3 regions of the Micromonospora zhanjiangensis genome follow, and region 1 is predicted to be linked to each of the others. Evidence: riboswitches for the same ligand, from Rfam matches in the RefSeq annotation. Region 1 holds a riboswitch; each other region holds the start of a gene.

Region 1 (3,245 bases):
CTGGCGGAAGGTATGGGGCGTGGGCGCAGGTCATGACCACGGCACGCAGGTCCTGCGCGCCGCGGAGCGGCACCGGGGCCGCCTCTGGGCCACCTTCGCCCTGCTCGCCGCGTACATGGTCGTCGAGGCGGCCGCCGCCCTGGCGATCGGCTCGCTGGCCCTGCTCTCGGACGCCGGGCACATGTTCACCGACGTGCTCGGGATCGGCATGGCGCTCGCGGCGATCACCGCGGGCCGGCGCCGGCGGGACGACCCGCAGCGCACCTTCGGGCTCTACCGGCTGGAGGTGCTGGCCGCGCTCGCGAACGCGGTCCTGCTCTTCGGCGTGGCGATCTACGTGCTGGTCGAGGCGGTCCGTCGGTTCGGCGAGCCGCCCGAGGTACGCAGCACCCCGATGCTCGTGGTGGCCGTCGGTGGTCTGCTGGTCAACCTGGTCGCGTTCGGGCTGCTGCGGCGCGGGGCCGAGGAGAGCATCAACCTGCGCGGCGCGTACCTGGAGGTGCTCGGCGACCTGCTCGGCTCGGCCGGCGTGATCGCCGCGGCCGCCGTGATCGCGGTCACCGACTGGTGGTGGGCCGACCCGGTGGTGGCCGTGGGAATCGGGCTGTTCATCCTGCCGCGCACCTGGCGGCTGGGGCGGGCCGCGCTGCGCATCCTGGTGCAGGCCGCGCCGGAGCACCTGGACGTGCCGGCGGTGCAGGCCCGGCTGTGCGCGGTACGGGGCGTCACCGACGTGCACGACCTGCACGTCTGGACCCTCACCTCGGGCATGGAGGTCGCCTCCGCCCACCTGACCGTGTCCAGCGGCAGCGAGGTCGGGACGGTGCTGGCCGAGGCGCGGACCGCGCTGCGGGACGACTTCCACATCGAGCACGCCACCCTCCAGGTCGAGCCCGGAGCCCCGCCGGACGACGCGTGCGGCCCGCAGAGCTGGTGACGGTGCGCGACCGGGTCGATTAGGGGCGCCTTAAGTTTCCGGCCGGGCGGCGGCGCCGCGCCCGATTATGTCCGGCATATCGGCATGTTGCGCCGCCGACGCGGCGGGCATTTGCTGCGTCTGCCCGGAAGGTGCCGGTAAGCTCGGCGGCGGTCTCCGCCGGGCGGCGCCCTCCGGCGCCTGCGGTGGCCGTCGCCTAATCGCCCAAGCGGCGAGCCGGGGAACCACGTACGTGGGGTGCATCCGCGTCAGCGGTAGGGATCTTCCGTCCCGAACCCGTCAGCTAACCCGGTCGGCGGCTGACGGAAGGATGTCCATGACCCCCGTACCACCATTGGCTGTCCGGATCGCGGCACTGCTCGCCGCCGTCCTGGCGATCGGACTGCCGGCCGTTCCGGCCGGCGCCGCGGCCGCCGGCCCGACCCGCGGCCTCGCCGCGCCGGGCGACGTCGAAGGCGGCAGCGCCAGCCTCCGGGAACAACTCGACGCGGCGTCCAAGGGCTTCCTCGACGCCCAGGCGGCGGTGAAGAAGTCCACCCAACGGCAGCAGGAACTCACCACCCGGTTGGCGGCCATCGAGGCCGACCTCACGACCCGCAACCGGACCGTGGGCGAGCTGGCCGACGTCGCGTACCGGACCGGCCGGCTCAGCCGGGTCTCGGCGCTGCTGGAGAGCGGTTCGCCGGACGGCTTCCTGAACCGGGCCTCCCGGCTCGGCGCGGTCGCCTCCAACCAGGACCGGGAGGTCCGCGCCCTGGTCGAGACCCGGGACCAGGCGGCCCGCGCGAAGACCGCGATCGACCAGGAGATCCTGGAACAGCGCAAGCAGGTCGCGGCCATGGCCAAGCGCAAGCAGCAGGCCGAGCGGGCGCTCGCCGCGAACGGCGGCGGCGGGGCCAGCGCCGGGGTCAGCGGCACGAGCAGCAGCGCCGCGAAGGCCGCGCCGCGCAACTCCGACGGCTCCTGGCCGAGCGAGTCGTGCAGCGTCAACGACCCGACCACCGACGGCTGCATCACGCCGCGCACCCTGCACGCGATGAACCAGGCCAAGGCGGCCGGCTTCACCCGGTTCGTCTCCTGTCACCGCGACGGCGGGTCGGGCGAGCACCCGAAGGGGCGGGCCTGTGACTTCGCCGCCCAGAAGGGTGGCTTCGGCGGGGTCGCGTCCGGCGGCGACCGGACGTACGGCAACAACCTGGCGGCGTACTTCGTGAAGAACGCCGACCGGCTCGCCGTGCTGTACGTGATCTGGTTCAAACAGATCTGGCTGCCCAGCAGTGGTTGGCAGGCGTACACCAGCGGCAACGGCGACCCGTCCAGCGACCACACCAACCACGTACACCTGTCCGTGGTCTGACCGGCGCTTGGCGCGGACGGCTCGACCGCCGTCAGTCGCGGTCGAGCAGTCCGCGCAGCAGCGACTCCACGCCCGCCCGCGGTCGCCCCGGCGGGCGGGCCCTGGCCGACTACGACCGGCTGCGACGCCGCCCGGTGCAGCGCCTGGCCCGGGTGTCCCGCACGGTCAACCGGCTGGCCAACGTCCGCCGGTGCACCGCGCTGCGGGACGCGACGTTGCGCGCCGCCGTCGCCCTCGGCCCGAGCTGAGGGCCGCTGTCATTCGGAGGGTTCCGCCTCCAGGGCGGCGCGGGTCCGGGTGGCCAGGATCAGGTGGGCGGCGCGGGCCTGGCGGAAGGCGTACCCGAAGAGCGGGGTCGGCGCGGCGAGGGTGATCGTGACGTCGATCCGGACCAGCCCGTCCGGCTCGGGCGTGACCGTGGTGTGGTTGCGTACCGTGGTGGCGGGTCGCTGGCGGGCCACCATCACCAGCTGGTGATCGTCCCGACTGAGCAGGTCGACCCGGTAGGTGATCGGGAACCGGAACGGCCCGCACGCCAACCGGTCGGTGATGAGCCAGCCGCGCAGCGCGCCCGGAGCCGGCGGCACCGCCCGGACGGCGACGATCAGCGGATGCAGTTCCCGGTGCCGGTCGAGCTCGGCCACCGTCCGCATCGCGCGCTCCGGCGTGCAGCGGGCCTGGATCGTGTACTGGAAGGTGCCTTCGCGCACGGTCCGGACCGCCTCTCGCCGCGGGATCGTCCGGCCATTGTCCCCGACGCCGCCACGGTCGACGGGACCGGCCGCATAACGCGCGACCGACCGGGAAAACTGGGCACATGGCGTTGCGGGTACTGGTCACCAACGACGACGGGATCTCCGCCCCGGGCATCCGGGCGCTGGCCCGGACGGCCGTGGCGCACGGGCTGGACGTGCTGCTGGCGGCCCCGTTGCGGGACGCCAGCGGCACCAG
Region 2 (3,245 bases), on a different contig from region 1:
TTGCGATACTCGGACCCGAGGGTGTGGTCGGCGTAGTTCTTGAAGCTCGGCTGCCGCCACCCGGCGTTGATGTCAGGGTCCACGTCCTGCTTGCGGCGTCGACCGCCCAGTTCGGGCAGATGGACGTAGTCGATGCCGGCCCGCACCAGCCAACGCGGCATCGCGTCGCGCCCGAACTGCGGGTTGCGTCGCGATCCGGGCTGCGCACGCACGTCGGCGAGCAGCCCGATGTCGTGCGCGTGCAATGGCTGGAGGAACGCCGATTCCGGGCACGTCCAGTGCCCGATCGTCCAGATCTCCCGCGATGTCATATGCCGGCTTCGTTGAGGTGGGTCTCGAGCCGGAACCGTACGGGGGCACCGTGCTCGATCGACTCCTACCCCGCCCTTGGATCCTCAAACGCAGCGCCTGCCCACAACCGCTGGCGGAGCCGCACGAAGGATCCCAATCGGCCAACCGGACCGATCAGGCCGATCAGTTGTCGAGCCCGGTCACACCTGGCAACTCCCCCGCGGGGCGGCTCGATAGGCTGGCACGATGCTGCTCTCCGACCGGGACCTGGTCTCCGAGATCAAGACGGGCAACCTGGCCCTGGAGCCGTTCGAACCGGCGCTGGTGCAGCCGTCCAGCATCGACGTCCGGCTGGACCGCCTGTTCCGGGTCTTCAACAACCACCTCTACACCCACATCGACCCGGCCACCCAGCAGGACGACCTGACGTCACTGGTCGAGGTGCCGGCCGGCGAGCCCTTCGTGCTGCACCCCGGCGAGTTCGTGCTGGCCTCCACGTACGAGGTCATCTCGCTCGGCGACCAGTTGGCCGGCCGGCTGGAGGGCAAGAGTTCCCTGGGTCGGCTGGGCCTGTTGACGCACTCCACGGCCGGGTTCATCGACCCCGGCTTCTCCGGGCACGTCACGCTGGAGCTGTCCAACGTGGCCAACCTGCCGATCAAGCTCTGGCCGGGCATGAAGATCGGTCAGCTCTGCATCTTCCGGCTCTCGTCGCCGGCCGAGCATCCGTACGGTTCCGCGGTGTACGGCTCGCGCTACCAGGGCCAGCGCGGACCGACCCCGAGCCGGTCCTGGCAGAACTGGCGCACCTGGCCGACCGCCTGACCCGACGCCGCGCGAGAGCGGAAGCCCTCCCCGCCGGGTTCGGCGGGGAGGGCTTCGCGACAGGTATCGGAAGAGCCGGTCAGCCCGGTCGGCCGTAGCCGACGATGCCGCCGTCGATCTTCCTCATCCGGACGTGGTCGTTGCTCTGCGGCGCGTGCACCACCCAACCGTTGCCGACGTACATCCCGACGTGCGCCAGGTTGTTGTAGAACACCAGGTCACCGGGTATCAGTTCGGCCCGGCTGACCGACCTCACCAGCGAGTGCTGCTGGGCCGCGTTGTGCGGCAGGTTGACTCCGACCTGGGCCCAGGCCGCCATGGTCAGGCCCGAGCAGTCGTAGCTGCCCGGACCGGACGCACCCCAGATGTACGGCTTGCCGATCTGCGCACAGGCGAACTTGACCACCTTTCCGGCGTTGCCACCCGGGTAGTTCGCCGGGCAGGGCGCCGGCTTGAAGACACCTCCCGCCCCGCTGCCGTACGCCTGCAGGCGCAGCTTCTGCAGCCGGGCGATCTCGGTGTCGATGTCCTTCTTCTTCTTGGCCAGTTCGGCCTCGGTCCGGGTCAGCTGGGCGACCAGTCGGTCCAGCGGCGCCTTCTGCGCGGCGTACCTCGCCTTGAGGTCGACCACCGCCTGGACGTCCTGCTGCTGGTCGCGGGCGAACTGGTCGAGCACCTCAAGCTTGTTGATCAGCTCCTTCGGGGAGCCGGTGGCCAGGATGGCGTTCAGGGCCGAGGCCTCGTCGCCCTTGTAGGCCCGGACCGCCAACTCGCCGACCTTGCTCATCGCCAGGTCCACCTGCAACTGCAGGGGCTGGATCTTCCGGGCCAGCTCGTCGGCCAGCTTCTTCTTCTTGGCCAGGTCCTGGCTGACGGCGTTGTGCTTCTCGATCGTCGGTTCGAGATCGTTCCACGCCGTGTCGATCTGCTTCTCGATGTCGCTGACCGACGGCGCGGCGTGGACGGGGGCCGCGCCGATGAGCAGCGCGGCGGCGCTGGCTACCGCGGTGAACGCGGTGGAAATGACGGACCATCGCAAACGCGGTCGCGCGGTCGCACGGTCGGCGGGCGCCGACCGGACGGACCGGGACCGCGGGGCATGGTGTGCCACCGGGGTCGGTACTCCTTCTCCCTGACCGCCTACCGGGTTAGCTGACGGGTTCGGGCGGAGAGGAGAGTGGTGCGCCCTACCGCGGTGGTGCTGCGGATTCACCCCGGTGTTGCCTGGGTCCCCGGCTCGTGCGTGACGATTCGGCGTGTCGACCCGCCGCCGCCCGGGATGGGCGAGCTACCGCCGGATCGACGGTCACCAAGAGTAGGGAAACGCAGCGGTGAATTGCAAGTCGCGACACACCTTCATTCGTTATTCATGACGCACGGTATTCGCGATTACCAGTGAAGGTTTCCTACGGCTATCAGGCACAGCACCGGCAGCTATTGACGACCCGCCATGCCAGGGGTGAGGGTGACCACTGTCACCCACCCCCGATTTGGAGGTCCGATGCACCGACCGAGAGTGCCCGTGGGCAGGCGGATCCTGCTCAGCACCGCGCTGGTGGGCGCCGCGGCGCTCACCCCCGCCGGCGCCACGCCGGCGACGGCCGCGCCGACCGACAGCCGGCAACAGGAGTACGCCGCCGCGGCGGCCGAGTTCGGCGTGCCCGAGAGCGTACTGCTCGCCGTCTCCTACCTGGAATCGCGCTGGGACACCAACGCCGGCACGCCCAGCACCGGCGGCGGGTTCGGCCCGATGCACCTCACCGACGGCCGGTACGTCGCCGGGCTGACCGCCGCCCGTCACGTCGACACGGACGAGGACCCGCGGGGCGACGACTCGCGGCCCGCGTTGCGGGTCACCGGGCCGCAGGCGCCCGATCCCGACGCGCCCACCGCGGCGGCCCTGCAGACGCTGGACGCCGCCGCCCGGCTGACCGGCAGCGCGGCCGAGGCGCTACGTACCCAGCCGGCCGCCAACATCCGGGGCGGCGCCGCGCTGCTCGCGTCGTACCAGAAGGGTCTCGGTGCCCCGACCGGAGCCGGCAGCGACCCCGCGGCCTGGTACGGCGCGGTGGCCCGGTACTCGGGCGCGGACACCGCGGACGGCGCCGGCAGCTTCGCCGACGAGGTGT
Region 3 (3,245 bases), on a different contig from region 1:
GGCTCCGCCGGTGCGCCGGTCGGCTCGTCCGCGGCGGCGTGCCGGGCGGCCCGCCGCCGCAGCCAGAGGGTGCTGCCGATCCCGGCCAGCACCGCCACCACGAGCGCGGCCCAGGAGAAGTCCTTGAGCCACCGTTCCGCGACGCGACCGAGGTAGAACAGCAGGTAGGTGGTGCCGAAGGCCCAGAGCAGACCGCCGGCGGCGTTGGCGATCAGGAACTTCCGGTACGGCACCCGCAGCGCGCCGGCCAGCGGTCCGGCCAGGATGCGCAGCAGGGCGACGAACCGGCCGAAGAAAACCGCCCAGACACCCCATCGACCGAACATCTCCTCGGCGCGCAGCAGGTGGCTCGGACCGAGATGGCGGGGGAACCGGCGGCCCAGGCGTTCCAGCAGCGGCCGGCCGCCGCGCCGGCCCACGGCGTACCCGACGGAGTCGCCGACGATGGCCCCCAGGGCGGCGGCGCCGGCCACCCACTCCGGGGCGACCACGCCGGTGGCCGCGATCAAAGCGGCGCTGACCAGTGCGATCTCGCCGGGCAGCGGGATGCCCATGCTCTCCAGCCCGATGATCAGGCCGACCAGCAGGTACACCCCGGCCGGCGGCAGGGTTGAGAGCCACATTTCCACGTGATGCAACCGGTCCACCCTTCGACTCAGGCGCTGAATCTACCCGGCACGCAGCTCAGGATTCGACCCCGTCGCCCGATCGCGGCACCATCCGCCGGAGCGGGCCCGACCGCCGGATCAGGTAACGGTTTCGTCTCGATGGTCACCGGGACTTCTCCGCCGTGCCGGGTCGGTGCCACGGGCGATGTCCGACATGTCGGTTCTGGTCATTGGGCTACCGGTCGCGACCCGGGGCGACCGCTCTACCCAGTAACTCTGAGTGAAACAAAGATCGACGCCTTCCGGATCGACCAAAGTGCCGACCCAGATCACCGTTTCCGCTGGTCAAGCGGGGTTGGCAGGGATATTCCCGGTCGGTACTGTCGGCCCGTCCGCTCTGGCCCCTGGTCACCGTGGGTGACACCGGAGCGGGCCCGCTGAGTCGTGAACTCACGAGCCGGGGACCCACTGCACGTCTGGGGTGAATCCGTCGGGCGCAAGCCCGCGGTAGGGCGGCCTTCCCGCCCGAATCCGTCAGCTAACCCGGTAGGCGGTCTCGGAAGGAGAGCACGTTCGTGAAGCGCAGCACGAGCCGCGGTCGATCCCCCGGATCCCCCCGCCGCATACCCGTGTCCCAGGCCGCCCGCCCCGCCGGGTCGTAACGCCCGGACCGGCCAACCGACCCGTCGACGGTCGGTGGCGGCGAGGACGGTCGTACCCGCCGGGACCCGCGCCCGGCGATCACATCGAGGACGACGCCCACCACCGCGCGGCGGTGGCGGACGGTTCCGTGCGCCCGTCGCCCGACGGGCGGTCCCCGGGTGCCCCGACCTGACCTCCACCACCGACCGGACATCGCCATGTCGACGCGCCGCCGGGCCGACCTGACCCCGCGCTTCCGATCGCCTCACCGCGATCCGAAACCGGAACATCTGTGGAGGATTACGTGACGCAACGCACCCGACGACGGCTCCGCCCGTCCGGTCGCACCGTCCGGCTGACGGCCGGCTCCGGGGTGGCCCTCGTGGCGGCCCTCACCGCCGGGATCCTGGCCGTCCAGGGCCTGGCGACCGTCCCCGGCCCGTCCGGCCCGGTCGCCGCCGAACTGGCACCGGCCGGCCAGACCGAGCCGGCACCGGCCACCACCGGCCCCGCCTCGCCGACACCCGCGCAGCCCTCGGCCGCCGCGTCCCCGACGACACCCCCACCGCCCCCACCCGCGCCGAAGCCCAAGCCCCCGGCGTCCAAGACCCTGGCGTACGAGTACCAGGCTCAGATCAACTACTACTACTGCGGCCCGGCGGCCACCCGGATCGCGCTCACCGCCAAGGGCAAGAGCCCCAGCCAGGACGCCGTCGCCAGCCGGCTGGGCACCACCGAGAGGGGTACCGACTCCGCCGAGGACACCACCCGGGTGCTGAACGCGGTCATCGGCACCGACTTCTACCGGACCCGGACCGTCAAGGGTGGCAGCGCCGCCGAGGCCGACCGGATGCGGGCCGACGTGGTGCGGGCCATCACCCAGGGGTACGTCCCGGTGGTGAACGTCGCCGGTACCCGTACCGACCTCGACGGTGGCTGGCACAGCTACGACGGCGGCCACTACCTGACCGTGGTGGGCTACCGGGACAACGGCCGGACCCTCAAGCTCGCCGACCCGGCCAACCCGGACGTCAGCTTGTACTGGATGACCACCGCCGACGTCACCGGCTGGGCCGCCGGCCACGGTTACTCGGCCTGATCCGACGCGCGGGCGTCAGCCCGCTTCCCCTCGGCCGGCCCGGTTCACCGAACCGGGCCGGCCGCCGGTGGTGTGCCGGCCCGGGGCGGTGCGACCGCAGCCCGGACCGGTCGATCGGTCGGCCGCCGGGCGGTCGGAGGCGGGTGGGGCGGACGGTCAGTCGCGGGCCGGCGAGCGGACCGCGGACTCCAACTCCGCCGGCAGGTCGTGGTGCGACTGGTTGGCGAACAGCGCCACCTCGTACGCGACGTCGGCGATCTCCGCGTCGGCGGTGAACCGCACCGCCAGCAGCGCACCGCCGCGGGTGGTGGCGAGGAAGAGGTACGCCTCGGCCATCTGCACGATGATCTGTTGGACCCCGCCGTTGTCGGTGAGCCGGCCGGCGGCCAATGCCAACCCCTGCAACCCTGCGGCCACGCAGACCACCTGTTCGGCGACCTCCTGGTCGACCCCGCGAGAGGTGCCGAGCAACAGGCCGTCGGGGGACAGCACCATCGCCAACTCCGCCTCGGTGACCCGGTCGACGAGGTCGTCGAGCTTCCGGGTCAGGTCGTCGGTCAGGGTCCAGGAATGCGTCACAGGCGCGGTCCTCTCGCGGCGTCAGGCGGGGGCGCCCGCTGAGCCTACCCGGGCGTTACACGAACTCGCGGTACCGCCCGAACCCTTTTCCGCCGGAGTCGCCCGAATGGCCCGTGCGTGGCCGGTCGGCCACCGACGGCAACCCCGATAGGGTGGGCCGGCACGCTGATCCGCTCCAGTTCGACAACCCCGGGGGACGCCGCGATGAGCGATTCGTTCGCGCACCTGCACGTACACACCGAGTACTCGATGCTCGACGGCGCGGCGCGGTTGAAGGACCTGTTCAAGGAGGTCGATCGGCTCGGCATGCCGGCCGT

Evidence for each region. Region 1 has a riboswitch for cyclic di-AMP ahead of ACFOX0_RS07075 (coiled-coil domain-containing protein). Riboswitches for the same ligand answer to the same signal wherever they lie in the genome.
Region 2: another riboswitch for cyclic di-AMP. It lies ahead of ACFOX0_RS10800 (C40 family peptidase); the one in region 1 lies ahead of ACFOX0_RS07075 (coiled-coil domain-containing protein).
Region 3: another riboswitch for cyclic di-AMP. It lies ahead of ACFOX0_RS24015 (C39 family peptidase); the one in region 1 lies ahead of ACFOX0_RS07075 (coiled-coil domain-containing protein).

What each region holds. Positions count from the first base shown of each region.
Region 1 is NZ_JBHSBN010000003.1:248,250-251,494, forward strand. It holds gene ACFOX0_RS07070 (cation diffusion facilitator family transporter) at 20-937, shown strand; cyclic di-AMP (ydaO/yuaA leader) riboswitch at 1,121-1,251, shown strand; gene ACFOX0_RS07075 (coiled-coil domain-containing protein) at 1,254-2,294, shown strand; gene ACFOX0_RS07080 (SRPBCC family protein) at 2,552-3,004, opposite strand; gene surE (5'/3'-nucleotidase SurE) at 3,112-3,245, shown strand, end outside.
Region 2 is NZ_JBHSBN010000006.1:6,355-9,599, forward strand. It holds gene ACFOX0_RS10790 (DUF488 domain-containing protein) at 1-311, opposite strand, end outside; gene dcd (dCTP deaminase) at 538-1,116, shown strand; gene ACFOX0_RS10800 (C40 family peptidase) at 1,196-2,155, opposite strand; cyclic di-AMP (ydaO/yuaA leader) riboswitch at 2,240-2,383, opposite strand; gene ACFOX0_RS10805 (N-acetylmuramoyl-L-alanine amidase) at 2,639-3,245, shown strand, end outside.
Region 3 is NZ_JBHSBN010000020.1:24,191-27,435, reverse strand. It holds gene ACFOX0_RS24020 (DedA family protein) at 1-623, opposite strand, end outside; cyclic di-AMP (ydaO/yuaA leader) riboswitch at 1,034-1,176, shown strand; gene ACFOX0_RS24015 (C39 family peptidase) at 1,543-2,349, shown strand; gene ACFOX0_RS24010 (roadblock/LC7 domain-containing protein) at 2,506-2,928, opposite strand; gene dnaE (DNA polymerase III subunit alpha) at 3,133-3,245, shown strand, end outside.